DNA from 2 places in the Billgrantia sulfidoxydans genome. Region 2 is predicted to be linked to the other one. Evidence: predicted binding sites of a transcription regulator. Region 2 holds the regulator's gene; the other holds the start of a gene.
The links. Region 2 encodes LexA, which represses DNA repair genes until DNA is damaged. Its sites were predicted from a motif close to TACTGTNTANNTANACAGTA; they were not measured.

Region 1: the regulator LexA is predicted to act here: its motif matches at 5,220-5,239, upstream of HNO51_RS04110 (LexA family protein).

Annotation. Positions count from the first base shown of each region.
Region 1 is NZ_CP053381.1:851,227-859,831, reverse strand. Features, by position in the region: gene HNO51_RS04130 (acyl-CoA thioesterase) at 1-563, shown strand, start outside; gene HNO51_RS04125 (methyl-accepting chemotaxis protein) at 701-2,449, shown strand; gene HNO51_RS04120 (bifunctional nuclease family protein) at 2,508-3,380, opposite strand; gene HNO51_RS04115 (Y-family DNA polymerase) at 3,472-4,749, opposite strand; gene HNO51_RS04110 (LexA family protein) at 4,746-5,204, opposite strand; gene HNO51_RS04105 (MgtC/SapB family protein) at 5,366-6,649, shown strand; gene HNO51_RS04100 (DUF1428 domain-containing protein) at 6,646-7,008, opposite strand; gene HNO51_RS04095 (RNA polymerase sigma factor) at 7,052-8,299, opposite strand; gene HNO51_RS04090 (YciI family protein) at 8,307-8,605, opposite strand, start outside.
Region 2 is NZ_CP053381.1:2,036,476-2,045,080, reverse strand. Features, by position in the region: gene hglS (2-oxoadipate dioxygenase/decarboxylase HglS) at 1-731, opposite strand, end outside; gene HNO51_RS09570 (2-aminoadipate transaminase) at 787-2,058, opposite strand; gene HNO51_RS09565 (hypoxanthine-guanine phosphoribosyltransferase) at 2,263-2,841, opposite strand; gene nagZ (beta-N-acetylhexosaminidase) at 2,893-3,906, opposite strand; gene HNO51_RS09555 (L,D-transpeptidase) at 4,016-4,534, opposite strand; gene HNO51_RS09550 (TetR/AcrR family transcriptional regulator) at 4,536-5,201, opposite strand; gene lexA (transcriptional repressor LexA) at 5,400-6,047, shown strand; gene dinB (DNA polymerase IV) at 6,184-7,233, shown strand; gene HNO51_RS09535 (energy-coupling factor ABC transporter permease) at 7,238-7,909, opposite strand; gene purU (formyltetrahydrofolate deformylase) at 7,931-8,605, opposite strand, start outside.

The DNA of each region.
Region 1 (8,605 bases), 1.2 Mb from region 2:
TCACGACCCGGCGCGTCACCGCCATCCAGAAGGGGCGGCCCATCTTCTTCTGCAGCGCCTCGTTCCACGGCCGCGAGGAGAGCATGAGCCATCAGATGGCGATGCCCAGCGTGACACTACCCGACGTGCTGGAAGAGGAGCCGCATGCGCGCCTGGAGCGCTTTCCCGGCCACCCCATCGAGTTCCTGCACCTGGGCGACGAGTCCGAACCGGGCCAGCCCTCGCGCAAGCGGCTGTGGTTCCGCCTCACCGGCGAGCTGCCCGACGATCCCGCCCTGCACCGCTACCTGCTGGCCTACAGCTCCGACTTCAACCTGCTGACCACCTCGCTGGTGCCACATGGCATCACCTTCCGCGACCCCCGGTTGCAGATCGCCAGCCTCGACCATGCGCTGTGGTTCCATCACGACGTCAAGGTCAACGACTGGCTGCTCTACGACATGGACAGCCCCTGGGCCGGGGGCGCCCGCGGTTTCGCCCGCGGCAGCATCTACGACCGCAGCGGGCGGCTGGTGGCCTCGACGGCACAGGAGGGGCTGACCCGCCTGCGCGACGCCCCCTGAGAGGGGGTGCCATATGCTCGTATGGGCTGCTTCATGACTAACGTTGTAGCCCACCAGCCTAAAGAACCGCCGGAGCCGGCCGAAGTTAGTAAGTACTGACAACCGTATCAGTACACTCCCAGCTTCGAGGTTTCGCAATGCACGCTTCGGCTTCCAAGGCCTCCTTCTCCCTGCAACTCCAGACCCGGCTTCTGCTTTTGGTCTTGTTACCCCTGCTGTTGACCACCCTCAGCCTAGTAGTCATCGACGGCTATACCCGCGCCAAGGACAGCCAAGTCAATCTGGCACACCAGCGCGAACTACTCATCGAGACACGCAAGGCCGGGGTTCGCGATGTGGTCGAGAGCGCTCACTCGGCCATCCAGCCCATCCTAGAAGCCTCCACCCTCAGCGACGCCGACAAGCGCGAGCGCGCCGCCGAGATCCTGCGCGCCATCCGCTTCGAGGGAGGCAACTACGTCTTCGCCTATCAGCACGATGGGCTCAACGTGGTCACCGCGCCGATGCCCGAGCGCGAAGGCACCAACATGATCGGCGTGCAGGCACCCGATGGCGCCTACATCATCCGCGACCTGATCGACGTAGCCCGCCAGGGCGGCGGCTTCTACTCCTATCCTTGGGAATATCCCGGTTCCCGCAGCATCGAAACCAAGTACTCCTATGCCGTCAACGTGCCCGAGTTCGACTGGATGCTCGGCGCCGGGGTCTACATCACCGACATCGATGCCGCCATGGCCGAGGCCAGGGCTCAGGCGGCCGCCGAGCTGCGCCAGTCCATTCTGACCTCGACGCTGATCGGCCTGGTGCTGTTCGCCGGCGTGGCCGCGGTATCGACCTGGCTGGTACGCCGCACCGTGGCACCGATCCGCCGCACCGCCGAGGCCATGCGCGACATCGCCAAGGGCCAGGGCGACCTGACCCGCCGGTTGAAGGCGGAGAGCCGCGACGAGATCGGTGAGCTGGCCGCCCAGTTCAACGCCTTCGTCTCGCGCATGCAGGATACCCTGCGCGACGTGCGCCGCAGCACCGCGAGCGTGAACCAGGCCGCCGAGGAGATCGCCCAGGGTAGCGACGAACTCGCCACCCGCACCGAACAGGCCGCGGCCAACCTGCAGGAGACCTCCGCTTCGATGGAGGAGATCACCGCCACGGTGAATCACAGCACCGAGTCGGCCGAACAGGCCAACCAGCTGGTGGTGGCGACTTCTCAGGTCGCCCGCGACGGGGAGAGCGCCATGCAGCGGGTCGAGCGCACCATGGCCGACATCGATGCCTCGTCGAGCCGCATCGCCGAGATCGTCGGCCTGATCGACGGCATCGCCTTCCAGACCAACATCCTGGCGCTCAACGCCTCGGTGGAAGCGGCCCGCGCCGGCGAGCACGGCCGCGGCTTCGCCGTGGTGGCCCAGGAAGTGCGCACCCTGGCCAGCCGCTCGGGCGAAGCCGCCAAGGAGATCCGTGACCTGATCAACACCTCCGTCGCCCATGCCCGCGACGGCAGCGAGATCGTCCAGCGAGCCGGCGCCACCATGCAGGAGATCGTCACCAGCGTCGCGCGGGTCAGCGACGTGATCGCCGAGATCAGCGCGGGGGCACGCGAGCAGAACGCCGGCATCGGTCAGATCAACACCGCCGTGGCCGAGATGGATACCATGACCCAGCAGAACGCCGCCATGGTGCAGCAGACCTCCACCACCGCCACCGAGATGCGCCGCCACGCGCAGCACCTCAGCGACCTGGTCGGCACCTTCGTGCTCGGCGAGGATGGTGACAGCCAGCCAAAGCAGCGAGCCGCGCCCGCCGCGCTGCCGCGCCCCGTCGCGGATCCCAGGCCGCGCAAGGTGCCAGCGTCGCACGTCGCCGAGGAGGAGTGGGAAACGTTCTGAGGTGGCAAGCGGCCAGCCAGGGGCTGGCCGCCCCGCTGGCCCGGCGTACGTACCACGCTCAGGTGCGAATGCCGGGCACGTCTTCCTGCAGCTTCGGCATGGGCTGTCGGGGGGGCACGTCGGTGGTGACCTCGATCTCCTGCTCCTCCCCGTCCTGCCAGTAGCGCAGCCGGGCGTCTTCGTCCACGGCGGTGTCGCGCACCAGCTCGAGGTAGCGCAGTGGCGTCTCGGGCACTTCGCCGTTCACTTCGAGCAACAGCGCCCCAGGCCGAAGGCCGGCTTCCACTGCCGGGCCGTGTACGTCGCTGACCAGGACCCCGGGGCGGTCAGGCAGGCCCAGCGCCTCGCGCAGGTCGTCGGTGGCCGGCGTGACGGTGATGCCCAGCGCCACGACCACCCGCTCGTCGAGCCCTTCGTAGTCGATGCTGCGGGCCGCCTCGAGCACCTGCGGGGCCACGTGAATGCTCGCCCCCGCATGCAGCGCCAAGGCGATGGCATCGCTGGCGCGACTGTCGATGAGCAGCGTCTCTTCGCGCCCCGGCAGGCTCAGCTCCAGCATGCCGAAGAAGGTATTGTCGACGATGGCATCGACGTAGACCCGCTCCAGAGTGGCGTCGACCTCGCCGAGTACGTCTCCCAGCAGCTCGTGGGTCATGGGCCGGGGCGAGCGCTCGCCGGCCAGCCCGCGCAGGATGGCGCCCGCCTCGCTGATGCCGATGAAGATCGGAATCACCTCGCGCACGCCCGGCTCACGCAGCAGCACCACCGGGGGACCGCCGAAGCCGGCCAGGCCCACCGTGGCGACTTCCACCTCGACCATCTCGTCGACCTCGGCGGCGAGTTCACGCGCGCTCGTCGCCAGCGACCCCGCCAACAGCACGACACCGCACAGCAGCGACAGCGAACAGCGCCAGCGAATGGGCCACGGCATAGGCATCTCCTGCACACGGGCAGTCGTCTTCAGCATGGCACCCGGGGCGCCTTCCCGCCACGTGATTGCTCCCGAGGTAGAGCCATCGCGGTCATCCCGTCTTGACCGTCACCAGCTCCTTCCAGCAGGTGGTGTAGCGCTGGGTACGGCGCTGGCAGCGCAGGGCCCAGGCGTTATCCTGGTGCGGCAGGCCGAAGCGCACGGTGTCACGCCCCATCTCGCGGTTGAGGTGATCGAGGGCCGCCATCAGGCGTCGGCTGCGATCGCGTCGCCGCGCGTCAGCCGGCTCCTCCAGCAGCGACAGCTGACGGCGCTCGGCGTCCACCAGGTCGAGCAGCATCACGCCGCACTTCTGGTAGCGATGCCCTTCGAGAAAGATAGCCGCCAGCGCCCGGCGCGCGGCGGCGAGAATGGTCGGCGTATCGTTGCAGGGCTCCGGCAGTGCCACGACGTGGCTGTTGGCGTACTGGGCATCCTGCAGCCGATGCGGGTTGGTGCGCACGAAGACCAGTACCGCCCGGGCCAGGCTGCCCTGTCGCCGCAGCTTTTCGGCGGCCCGCGTGGCATGCTGCCGCGTGGCGGCCTGCAGATCGGCGAGCGCGTCGCTCAGCCTGCCGAAGGAGCGCGACACCAGGATGCGCTGGCGTGGCTGCAGCATGTTCTCGAGCTCGATCGACGGATGGCCGCGCAGCTCCCAGACGATGCGCTCGAGCACCACCGAGAAGGCGCCGCGAATCCACTTGGGATCGGCCTGGCGCAGCTGCCAGGCCGTCTCGATGCCCATCAGTTGCAGCCGTTCGGCCGTACGTCGGGCCACGCCCCACAGCTCGGCAACCGGCAGGCGCTCGAGCAGGCGGCGGGTCGCATCGCTGTCGGCCTCGAGCCGACAGACCCCCTCGTAGGCCGGCTCACGCTTGGTCAAGCGGTTGGCCAGCTTGGCCAGCACCCGGGTGGGCGCCAGGCCCACGCCGGCCGGGATGCCGGTCCAGCGTCGCACCGTCTCGCGCAGTCGCTGGCAATGGGCTTCCAGCGCCCCGGGATCGAAGCCAGAGAAGTGCACGAAACTCTCGTCGATGGAGTAGAGCTCCACCGCCGGGGAGAACTCGGCAAGCACCTGGTTCATCCGGCGCGAGACATCGCCGTAGAGGGCGTAATTGCTGGAAAGCAGCACGGCCTGGCGGCGAATGGCCGGGGGCAACTGGTGCAGTGGCGCTCCCATGGCCACCCCCAGCGCCTTGAGTTCCCGTGAGCGTGCCACCACGCAGCCGTCGTTGTTGGAGAGCACGCCGACCGGCAGCCCTTCCAGATGCGGGTCGAAGGCTCGCTCGCAACTGACGTAGAAGCTGTCGCCGTCGACCAGGGCGATCATGCCGGCGCTCCCGGAAGCGCATGGATCACATGGGTCACCACGCCCCACACATGACATTCGCGCCCTTCCAACGGAATCGGCGCAAAGCGCGGATTGCTGGCTAGCAGCACGGTTCTCCCACGCTGGTGCGCCAGCCGCTTGACGGTGAGTTCACCATCCACCGCGATCACGATCACCCGCCCCGGCAACGGCTCCAGGCTGCGGTCCACTACCAGCAGGTCGCGGTCGTGGATGCCGTCTCCCTGCATCGAGTCTCCCTCGGCGCGCACGAAATAGGTGGATGCCGGCCGTCGCACGACATACTCGTGCAGGTTGAGATCGCCATCCAGGTGATCGTCGGCGGGGCTGGGGAAGCCGGCGCGTACCCGGCAGCCCAACAAGGGCAGATATTGCGGCGTGGGCGATGTCGCGGTTCTACCGACGATGCGCAGCGCGGAGAGGGGGACAAGCGACATGGGACCTCCAACAAAATCTGTAAATAAATACAGTATTCAGCAAGAGTCTGTCCGCTGGCAAGCGCCTCGCTGAGGTGAGGGGCTGGCCCGCCCGCCTTCGGGTTGAAGGCAGAAGCGCGGCGTTCCACTCTGGAGAGAGGGTTTCCAAGGAAGGGAAGACAATGGACGATCTTGCCAGCGACTTTCTGGCCGACAATACCGTGCTCATAGAGCTTGCCGTGGCGCTGCTGCTGGGCGCGCTGATCGGTATCGAACGTGGCTGGGTCGCTCGCGAGCGGGAGTGGGGCGAGCGGGTGGCCGGGGTGCGCACCCATGCCCTGGTGGGACTGTTCGGCGGCGTGGCGGCGCTGCTGGCGGAAGCGCTGACGCGCTGGGCCTTTCCGCTGATCTTCCTGGCTGTGGCGATCATCGCCCTGGTCGGCTACCGGGCGCGCATGGAGCAGAGCCAGGACTACAGCATCACCGGGCTGATCGGGCTGCTGATGACGTTCTGCTTCGGCGCCCTGGCGGTGGCGGTGGACATTGGGCTGGCCACGGCCTGCGCGGTGGTCACGGCGCTGATCCTCGACAACAAGCGTGAGATCCATGGCCTGCTCAACAAGCTTCAGGCCAACGAACTCGATGCCGGGCTCAAGCTGCTGCTGATCAGCGTGGTGATGCTGCCACTGCTGCCCAACGAGGACATGGGCCCCGGCGGCGTGCTCAATCCTCGGGAGATCTGGTGGCTGGTGGTGCTGATCGCCTCGATCTCGTTCGTCGGCTACTTCGCCGTGCGCCTCGGCGGCACCGAGAAGGGCATCCTGTTCACCGGGCTGTTCGCCGGGCTCACCTCCTCCACCGCCCTGACCCTGCAGTACGCCCGCCAATCGAAGCGCGAGCCGGAACTCGCGCCGATGCTGGCCGCCGGCATCCTGCTGGCCTGCGGCACCATGCTGCCGCGCCTGCTGCTCTATGCCGCCCTGCTCGGCCCCGCGCTGCTGCCGCGCCTGTTGGCACCGGTCGCGGCCATGGGCGTGACGCTCTTCCTGCCGGCGCTGTGGCTATGGCGCCGCCATCGCCGCGACCTCAAGGCCGACCGGCCGATGACCCAGAACCCGCTGGAGCTGCGTGCCGCGCTGCTGCTCGGCGCCCTGCTGACGGTGGTCATGGTGCTGGGCGAGTGGCTGCGCGCCTGGCTCGGCGATGCCGGCGTCTACCTGCTGGCCGCCGTTTCCGGCATGGCGGACGTGCATGCCGTTGCCCTGTCGCTGAGCCGCATGGCGGCGAGCACCATCGAACTCTCCACCGCCGTGCAGGGCATCGTGCTGGCGGCCTCGGTCAACAATCTGTTCAAGGTGGTGCTGTCGGTCAGCGCCGGCAATGCTCGCCTGGCCCGCTGCATTGCCGGCCCGACAGTGGCTTCCGCGGTGGTGGGACTTGGCCTCGCCTGGCTGACCCCGGGCTAGGGCAGCCTCAGCGCCTCGCGGAACCCACCCCAGATCATGCGCTTGCCATCGAACGGATGGTTCGCCGGATCCATCATGCCGGCCATGCGCGGGTCCTCCATCACCTTGGCATTGATGCGATCGCGCTCCTCGCGCGAGGCGTAGAGGATCCAGGCGAAGATCACCGTCTCCCCCGGTTCGAGCTTGACGCTCAGCGGGAAGGAGGTGTGCTCTCCCGACGGGACGTCATCGGCCACGCACTCCACGTACTCCAGCGCGCCGTGATCGCGCCAGATCTCGCCAGCTTGCCGGGCCATGTCCAGGTAAGCGTCGAGGTTCCCTTCGGGAACCGGCACGACGAATCCATCGACGTAGCTCATGGGAATCTCTCCTGAGTGATGAACTTGGGATAGCCAAGAGGCCTCATCCCTCTCTCGAACCAGCCAACGGCAAATCGACATCGGCGGCGTTTGCCACTACCTCGCGCAGGCGGCGCTCGAGGAAACGCCGCTCGGCGTCATGGGTGACCAGCGTCAGCGCCTCGCGGTAATGCGTCGCCGCCTCGTCATGCCGGCCCAGCCGGCGCAGCAGGTCGGCCTGCGTCGCCGGCAGCAGGTGATAGTTGGGCAGGTGGATCTTCTCGAGCAGCTCGAGGCCCGTTTCCAGCCCATCGGCCATGGCGATCGCCACGGCCCGGTTGAGCGCCACCACGGGGGTGGGCTGAAGGGCGTAGAGCAGGCTGTAGAGCGCGGCGATACGCCGCCAGTCGGTCTCCGCCGGTATCACCGCCTGGGCGTGCAGGGCCGCGATGCCGGCCTGCACCGCGTAGGGGCCCAGCGGGCTGCCACGCAGCGCCACCTCGATATGGGCGGTGCCCTCCTCGATCTCGTCGACGTTCCAGCGCGTGCGATCCTGCTCCTCCAGCAGCACGATGTCGCCGGCCTCGTCGGTACGCGTGTCGCGCCGGGAGTGGTGCAGCAGCATCAGCGCCAGCAGACCACGCGCCTCGCGTTCCGCCGGCAGCAGCCGCACCAGCATCCGCCCCAGGCGAATCGCCTCGGCACAGAGGTCGCTGCGCACCCAGTCGTCGCCGAAGCTGGCCGCATAGCCTTCGTTGAAGATCAGGTAGATCACCGCCAGCACCGACTCCAGGCGCTCCCCCAGCGCCGCGTCGTCGGGCACCTCGAAGGGAATGCCGGCATCGCGGATCTTGGCCTTGGCCCGCACCAGCCGCTGGGCCAGGGTCGGCACCGGCACCATGAAGGCGCGGGCGATCTCCTCGGTACGCAGCCCGCCCAGGGTATGCAGCGTCAGTGCCACCTGGGCGGGTCGCGCCAGGGCCGGGTGACAGCAGGCGAAGATCAGGCGCAGGCTGTCGAGCGGCTCGGCCTCGAGGTCCTGATCGAGCAGCAGTTCCAGGTGCTGGCGTAGCTCGTCGCCCTTGCGCTCGCGCATCTGCTGGTGACGCAACTGGTCGACGACCTTGTGGCGTGCAGTGGCGATCAGCCACGAGGTCGGGTTCGGTGGCCAGCCCTGGGCCGGCCACTGCACCATCGCCGCCTCGAAGGCCGCCTGCACGGCATCCTCGGCCAGCTCGAAGTGGCCGAAGCGGCGAATCAGGCTGGCCAGCACGCGGCCATACTCGCGGCGATAGAGTTCGTCCAGGGTCACTGAGGCCTCACAGTCGATAGGCAGGGTCCACCGGTCGCACCTCGACCGAACCGCCGACCCGCAGCGGCGGGATACGCCGGGCCAGCCCCAGGGCCTCGTCCAGGTCACGGCACTCCACTACGTGAAAGCCACCCAGTTGCTCGCGACTCTCGGCGAAGGGCCCGTCCAGCGTCACCACCTTGCCGTTCTGCTCGCGCAGGGTGGTGGCCGAATCCACCGACTGCAGCCGGGCGCCGCCGCGGTAGTGGCCGCTGGTGACCATCTCCTGGATCAGGGCGTTGTAGTCGTTCATGACCGAATCGCGCT
Region 2 (8,605 bases):
AGGATGGGACAGGCGCGGCGGGGCGGCCCCTCGATCACCGCCTTGGGCTGCATGCCGGCGTCGGGCATGCGCCGCTGCACTTCGTCGATGTCCAACGTGCGCGGCGTGAGGTGATTGATGTGCGGGCCGCGGAAGCAGACCACGTCGGCGATCAGCCGGTGCTCGGCATGCAGCGCCTGGTAAGTGTCCAGGTCTACCGTGGCGTCGCGATGCCAGCGGAACGTCTCCAGGGCCTCGCCGATGAAGCGCTCGGCCTGCTCTTCATCGAGCCCGCCCTGCGCTTCATGGAGTCCGATCAGTTGGCGACAGCCCGGGGTGAAGATATCGCGGCCGGCAAGGATGGCCGCGGCCCGCTCCCGCAGTGCCGGGCTCTCGATCAGCTCGAGGCGTAGCAGCGACGTGAAGATGCGGAAGGGGTTACGCGCCAGCGCCGCGTCATCCACCGGGCGGAAGGCCGTGGAGTGTACCGGCACGCCGGCTTCGGAGAGGTCGTAGTAGCCCACCGGATGCATGCCCATGACGGCGAACAGGCGACGCAGCATGGCCAGCTCCTGGGCCGTGCCCACGCGAATGGCACCATGACGCTCGGCACCGAGGCGTTCCAGTTCGCCATGGGCGGCAAGACGCTCGGCCAGGGCGGGATCGGCCTCCAGGACTTGCCGGTTGACGCGCTCGACCAGATCGAGCAGCGCCCCGTACTGCGGCACTTCCGCCTGGTACATCACCGACATGGCCCGGGAAAAGCGGTCGCGGATCTCATCGGAAGAAAGGTAGGGGGCAGGCAATTCAGGCCTCCTCGGTATTGGGTTGAACGAGCGATTCCAGGGCGCGCTCGAGCCGCCAGAGTCCTTCTTGCAGGGTGTCGGGCTCGGCGGTCAGCGGCGCCAGCAAACGCAGCACGTTGCGCCGTCGGCCGCTGGGCATCAGCAACACGCCGGCCTCGCGCGCCGCCGCCAGCAGCGCAGCCAGGTGCTCGGCACCGCTGGCCCGGTCGGTGTCCTCGAAGACGATCCCGCGCATGGTGCCCACGCCGGTGAGCTTGCCCAGCATCGGGAAGCGCCCACTGGCCTGCCAGCGTCGAAGGATCTCGACGATCAGCGCCTCCTGGCGCGTTCCCCAGCTCGCCAGGGCCTCTTCGCTCATCAGGGCCATCACCGTACGCGCCGCAGCGCAGGCCAGGGCGTTGCCCGAGTAGGTACCGCCCAGCCCGCCCTTGGGCACGGCGTCCATGAACTCCGCCCTACCCGCCACCGCCGCCAATGGCAGCCCCGCCGCCATGCTCTTGCCCATCAGCAGCAGATCGGGCTCGACGCCCAGCCGTGAGAAGGCGAAGCGGGTCCCGGTACGCCCGAACCCCGACTGGATTTCGTCGAAGATCAGCACGATGCCGTGGCTGTCGCACAGGGCACGCAGCCGCTTGGCGAAGTCGCCACATAGCACGCGGAAACCACCCTCGCCCTGGACCGGTTCGACGATGATGCACGCCACTTCATCGGCAGGTGTTTCGACCTCGAAGAGGCGCTCCAGGGCGGCCATGGCCTGGTCGGCATCGACATCGCTGTCGCCGCTGGGGAAAGGCACGTGGTAGACCGGGCCCGGCAAGGCGCCCAGGCGGTTCTTGTAGGGCTTCACCTTGCCATTGAGATTCAACGCCGCCAGCGTGCGCCCATGGAAGCCGTCGTCGAAGGCGATGACCGCCTGGCGCCCGGTCGCCGCACGCGCCACCTTCAAGGCGTTCTCGGTGGCTTCGGCACCGCTGTTGGTGAGCATGCAGGAGAGCGGATAGGAGACGGGCACGAAGGCATCCAACGCCTCGACGACTTCCAGGTAGCCGCGGTGTGGTACGGCGTTGAACGCCGAATGTATCAGCGTATCGGCCTGCGACTTCACGGCCTCGACGATCGCGGGATGCGAATGTCCCAGGTTGAGGACGCCGATACCGCCAATGAAGTCGATATAGTGCGCGCCACGCTCGTCCCACACCTCGGCATTACGCCCCCGCTCGATACAGATGGGGTGCACGATGCCCAGGCCCTGGCTGACGTGAGGTAAATCCATGAACAATGTCCCGCAAGCATGAGAGGTCAGAAGCGCAATGAGAGCAGATGGCCGAGGGCATGCTCAAACGAAAAAAAGACGCCTATGCATTCCATAAAGTCATGAAACAAGGCGTCTTATACTTTTTCCACCAAACTTTCAGCAATCTGCATCCATGGCTTGCGTTGGCATTCCGAAAACTATCGCGGATGAGGTATTCGCGAGCTAGAGCCCTTTAGGCGCGAATATCCCCGGCGCATTGCGCCAATACCCCTTGTAGTCCATGCCGAAGCCGAACACGTAGCGGTCGACCACTTCGAGGCTGCAGTAGTCGGCCTTGAGGCCCGGCACCGCCTTGCGATCATGGCGCTTGTCCACCAGCACGGCGGTGGAAATGCTCGCCGCACCGGCTTCGCGGCAGTAGTCGAGAATGGCGGCAAGCGTCGCGCCTTCGTCGAGGATGTCGTCGACGATGACCACATGACGATCGGCCATGGGGATCTCGGGCGACACACGCCAGAACAGCTCTCCGCCACGCAGGCCGCCGCGATAGCGGGTGGCGTGGAGGTAATCGACTTCCAGCGGGAATCCCAGCCGGGTCAGCAGGTGTCCCGTGGTGATCAGGCCGCCGTTCATCACGCAGTAGAACACCGGCAGCTTGTCGCCCAGGTCGGCGGTGATCTGCTCGGCCATGCGATCCAGGGCGCGTTCGACCTCTGCGTGGCTGATCAGGCAGTCGGCATTCTCCATGACGTCGCGCATGGTAGCCAGGGAGTCGTGAAAATCGGCTTCGAGTTTGGGCATGAAGGACTCGTGTCAAAGCAGGTAAACGAATAGGGAAAACGACAAGACGGATCAGAGCGTGGCCATGGCTTCCAGGCGCGCATGCACCCGGCGCCAGCGCCCCAGGGCCTCGAGCGCCTCGATGTCGGGACGCGCCCGGCCGTAACGCAGGCGCGCCGTCAGCCGCGTGGTTCGCCCCTGGCAGGCGTCCAGCACCTCGAGTGCCGCCGCACGGTCATTGCACACCAGCACCATGTCGCAACCGGCACTCAGCGCGGCCATGGCCCGCTCGCCCGGCGCCCCGGCAAAGCCGGCACCGGCCATGCCGAGGTCGTCGGAGAAGATAGCCCCCTTGAAGCCCAGCGACTCGCGCAGCAGGCCCAGCCAGCTTGTCGAGAAGCCCGCCGGGCGCGAATCGAAGGCGGAATAGATCACGTGAGCCGGCATCACGCCGTCGAGCCGGCCGGCGAGTTCGGCGAACGGCACCAGGTCGTGCCGGCGCAGCGCCTCGAGCGGGCGCTCGTCGACCGGCAGCTCCAGGTGGGAATCCGCCGCCACCCCGCCGTGGCCGGGGAAATGCTTGCCCACCGCCGCCATGCCGGCTTCGTGCAAGCCGCTGACGAAGGCGCCGGCCATGGCCGCCACGGCCTGGGGGTCGGAGGAGAAGCTGCGATCGCCGATCACGCTGGAAAGGCCAACATCGACATCGAGCACCGGGGCGAAGCTGAGATCAAGGCCGCAGGCCGCCATCTCCATGCCCAGCAGCCAGCCGGCATCGAGACACAGCCTCAGGGTCACCTCCGGGGCCACGGCATAATCCCGGCCGATCCGCCCCATGGCCGGCAGGCGCGTCACCCCTTCACGCAGCCGCTGCACGCGACCGCCCTCCTGGTCGATGGCGAGCAACAGCTCCGGGCGTACGCGCCGTATGGCATCGCAAAGCTCCCGCACCTGCCGCGCATTCTCGACGTTGCGAGAAAACAGGATGACGCCCCCCACTTCGGGGCGCTTGAGCAGCGCACGCTCTTCCTTGCGTAATGCGGTGCCTTCCAGATCGAGCATCACCGGGCCGAGGGTCTGGGTCATGATCGGAGTCCTTGGGCATGAAAGGGAGCTGATTCTAGACCAAAGCCGTCTACGGCAACAGCCATCGGTGCGGTAAGAACCGTACCGGAAACGGCGCTTCCTTCCTAGCTCACTCGTGCAGCCAGACGGGAGTGCCCGGCAGTGCCAGCGCGAAGACTTCCAGCAGCGCCTGGTCACGCATGCGGATGCAGCCATGCGAACGGGGCACCCCCATCGGCTGATCCGGCGGCGTACCGTGTAGATAGATATAGCGCCTCTGGGAATCGACGTCGCCGCCGCGATTGATACCCCGCTCGAGTCCGCACAGCCACAGGATGCGGGTCAGGATCCAGTCGCGCCCGGGGTGGGCGGCGGCCAGCGTCGCGCTATAGACCTCGCCGGTGGAACGCCGGCCACGAAAAACGGTACCCGGCGGCTGCCCATGGCCGATGGCGGCCCTGACGTAATGCCAACCGAGCGGCGTGCAGCCGCTGCCTTCGCGTTGGCCCGTTCCCGCCAACGCCGTCGATACGGGCCACTCCAGCAGGCGTCTGTCGCCCTGCCACTGGACCAGGCACTGGCGCCCGATGTCGACTTCGAACCAGCACCCGTCCCGGGGCGGCAACGCCTCCAGCCGCGGAGTATGCATGTCAGCTCGCCCTGGCCGGCTGCGCGGCAGGCGGCGGCAGAGGGGCGTTCATTGCGGCGACCACCACAGGGCGCAGGCGACGAATCAAGTCGCGCACCGAAACATGCTCGTGGTAGTCCTTCTCGGCGATGTCGCGCAGCGCGTCGAGACCCGAGAGGGTAAAGATCACCGTTCCCAGGACGAAGTGAAGGCGCCAGAAACGCTCGGCATCGGGAAGCTCCGGGGTGGCGCGGCGCACCAGGTCGGTGAAGCGGGTGAAGACGCTGCCGTACTCTTCCTGGATGTGACGACGCAAATGTCCCTGGGCCTGGCTGTAGGCAAGCCCCAGCAGCTTCATGAACACCTTGAGGCTGTGCTTCTCGGCCGGCACCTCAAGCACGGTGCGAGCCATGGTTTCCAGAAGCACCTCCAGCGGGATGACATTGCCGGCATGCTGAGCCTCGAGCTCGTCGAGGGCATGGTGGAAGCGCACCGTGAAGGGGTCGAGGTAGCGTGAGAAGACCGCCTGGATCAGCGCTTTCTTCGAGCCGAAATGATAGTTGACCGCGGCGAGGTTGACGCGAGCCTTGCTGGTGATGGTGCGCAGCGAGGTCTCGGCGAAGCCGCGCTCGGCGAACAGCACCTCGGCGGTGTCGAGGATGCGCGTGACGGTATCGGTCTGGGCCATGATCAGTTCCCACTGGAAACGACTGTTTTAAACATTACAAAAGTCTACGCCATTACGATGCACGGCTCAATGTCACGACAGCCAGAAGCGTTTTAAACGATTTACGAACGCCGCGCGATCCCGCACGCTGCCTTTTACTGTATGGGCTTCCATGCTGTATACTTGACCAATACGGCCTTCACGCCTCTGGAGTTCGCCATGACACGCCCGCTCACTTCGCGTCAGCAAAACGTCTATGACTTCATCGTCAAGACCATGAACGAATTCGGCTACCCCCCCACGCGGGCCGAGATCGCCCGAGCGCTGGGCTTCCGCTCGCCCAATGCCGCCGAGGAGCACCTGCGCGCACTGGAACGCAAGGGCGTGATCAGGGTGATACGCGGCACCTCACGCGGCATACGCCTGCCGGCTCAGGAAGCCGACAGCATCGTCAGTGAGCCGAGCGGCGAGGGGCTGCCGATCATCGGCGAAGTGGCTGCCGGCAGCCCCGTCCTCGCCGCCGAGCACATCGACCGCTATTGCCCCCTGCCCCCGGATTTCTTCACGCCTCGCGCCGACTACCTGCTCAAGGTTCGCGGGCTCTCGATGAAGGACGTCGGCATCCTCGAGGGCGACCTGCTGGCCGTGCATCGCACCGATCGCGTGCGCGACGGCCAGATCGTGGTCGCGCGCCTGGAAGACGAGGTCACGGTCAAGCGCTTTCATCGCCAGGGTCATCGCGTTGTGCTGGAGGCCGAGAACGCCGACTTCGCTCCGATAGAGGTGGATCTGCGCCACCAAGAACTCGAGATCGAGGGGATTGGGGTGGGGGTCATTCGCGGCGGCAACGGCCAAGCCTTGGGGTAAGAGCTGGCTGCGCTTGGCCATACGGCGTTAAAAATTGGCTTAAAATGCTCATTTGCAACAGCAAACTCCGCTTTTTCGCCAATTTTTGCCTTGTCTGGCCTTCGCTCGCTCAGCTCCGACGTCCTGGCGAATCTCCATGAGCCGCAAGATTCTGCATGCCGACTGTGACTGCTTCTACGCCGCGGTGGAGATGCGTGACAACCCGGCGCTGCGTGAGGTACCGCTGGCCATCGGTGGCAGTGCGGAGGGGCGCGGGGTCATCGCGACCTGCAACTACCCTGCCCGTGCCTACGGCATTCACTCCGCCATGCCGACGGCGCGGGCACTGCGGCTGTGCCCCCACCTGACTCTGCTGCGCGGGGATTTCGACCGCTACCGCGAAGCGTCACGCCAGATATCGGCGATCTTCCACGAACTGACACCGCTGGTGGAGCCGCTGTCACTGGACGAGGCCTTTCTCGACGTCACCGAGGTGACGCGCTTCTCGGGCAGCGCCACCTGGATGGCACGCTGGCTGAAGGAGGAGTGCCTGAAGCGCGTCGGCATCACGGTGTCGGTAGGCGCCGCCCCGTCGAAGTTTCTGGCCAAGATCGCCAGCGACTGGGAGAAGCCCGACGGCCTGACCGTCATCTCCCCTTCCCAGGTGGACGACTTCGTGCGCCAACTTCCGGTCACCAAGCTGCACGGCGTCGGCCCGGCCACGGCCAAGCGCTTGCAGGCGCTCGACATCGACACCTGCAGCGATCTGCAGACAATGCCGCTGGAACGCCTGCTGCAGGAGTTCGGCAAGTTCGGCCGACGCCTGTTCGAACTCGCGCGAGGCATTGACGACAGGCCGGTGCGCATCGAGCGCGAACGCAAGTCGGTGAGCGCGGAGACCACCTTCGCCAGCGACCTGCCCGAGCTCGCGCTCTGCTACGCCGAGCTAGCACCGCTGTGCGAGCGCCTCGACGCCCGGCTCGCCCGCCACGGGCATCCGCCCGTCGCCGGCATTTTCGTCAAGGTACGCTTCGACGACTTTTCCCTCACCACCCTCGACTCACGAGGCGGCTTGCCTGACCTGGAAAATTTCGCTGCCCTGATGGAACAGGCCTGGGCGCGTCGCGCGCGCCCGGTACGGCTGCTCGGCGTAGGAGTCAGGCTGGTGACGGACGATGCTCGGCGCCAGCTCAGCCTGCCGTTTTAAAGATTCACTTGGTATCGATATAGCGGTGGTCGTTGAAGGTGGCGACCCAGTCGGGGTGATAGACCATCAGCACGCTGAGCAGCATGCCGGTGAGAAAGGCCTCCGACGGCATCAGCAGTGGCAGGAACAGGGCGTACTCCTTGGCCAGATGGACGGCATCCGGGTCGGTAGCACCGAGCATGACCAGCCCCAGACCGGCAAGCCCCGTGCCCAGCGTCGCCAGCGCTGCACCGAAGAAGCCGCACAGGAAAAGAAAGATCATCAGGTTGTCGGGCAGGTAGCGATCGACGATGCGCCATATCGACACCATCACCAGGACCGGCACCAACCCGGTAATCAGCACGTTGACGCCGAGCAGAGGCCAGCCTGCCTTGCCCAACGCGACCAGCGAGAGGTTGGCCAGCAGATTGGTCACCAGTGCCAGCGGCGCCTTGAAGACCAGCGTCAGCAGTGCCGTCAGCATCAGCTGCAGCGCCAGCCAATCGACCGACTGGGCCCTGAGCTGCCACAGCAGCACGACGGCCACACTGGCCGCCAGCCAGCGATGCTGCAGGCCGTGGTCGGCCAGCAGCGGCTGCCAAGGGCGCTGCACCAGCGCCAGGCCCAGCACCGTCAGCGAGATCAGCCCGCATGCGATCAGCAGCCAGGGGGCCAGAATCGGCTCGGAAAAGGTCATTGCCGCACTACCAGTCAGGGATCAGGCGAAGACGACGGTCTTGTTGCCATGTATCAGCACCCGGTCCTCCAGATGCCAGCGCAGGCCGCGCGCCAGTACCGCCTTCTCCACGTCGCGGCCGAAGCGCACCAGGTCCTGCGGCGTGTGGCAGTGGCTCACGCGGTGTATGTCCTGTTCGATGATCGGCCCGGCGTCCAGTTCCTCGGTCACGTAGTGACAGGTGGCACCGATCAACTTGACGCCCCGCGAGTGGGCCTGGTGATAGGGCCGTGCCCCGGCAAACGACGGCAGGAAACTGTGGTGGATGTTGATGACCCGCCCGGCATAGCGCTCACACAACCGCGGCGGCAGGATCTGCATGTAGCGGGCGAGCACCACGATGTCGGCCTCCATTGCCTCCACATGTCGCTCGACTTCAGCGAAGGCTGCGCTCTTGTCATCGGCTCCAACCGGTACGTGGTAATAGGGCAGGCCATGCCACTCGACCATGCTGCGCATGTCGTCATGGTTCGAGATCACACCGACGATGTCGCCCTCCAGCTCACCGGCCGTCCAGCGGTACAGCAAGTCGACCAGGCAGTGGGATTCCCGCGAGACCATGAGCACCACCCGCGGCCGACGGCGCGTATCGCGCAGCGCCCATTCCATGTCGAATTCCCGCGCCACAGGCTCGAAGGCCTCCTGCAACTCGGCGGC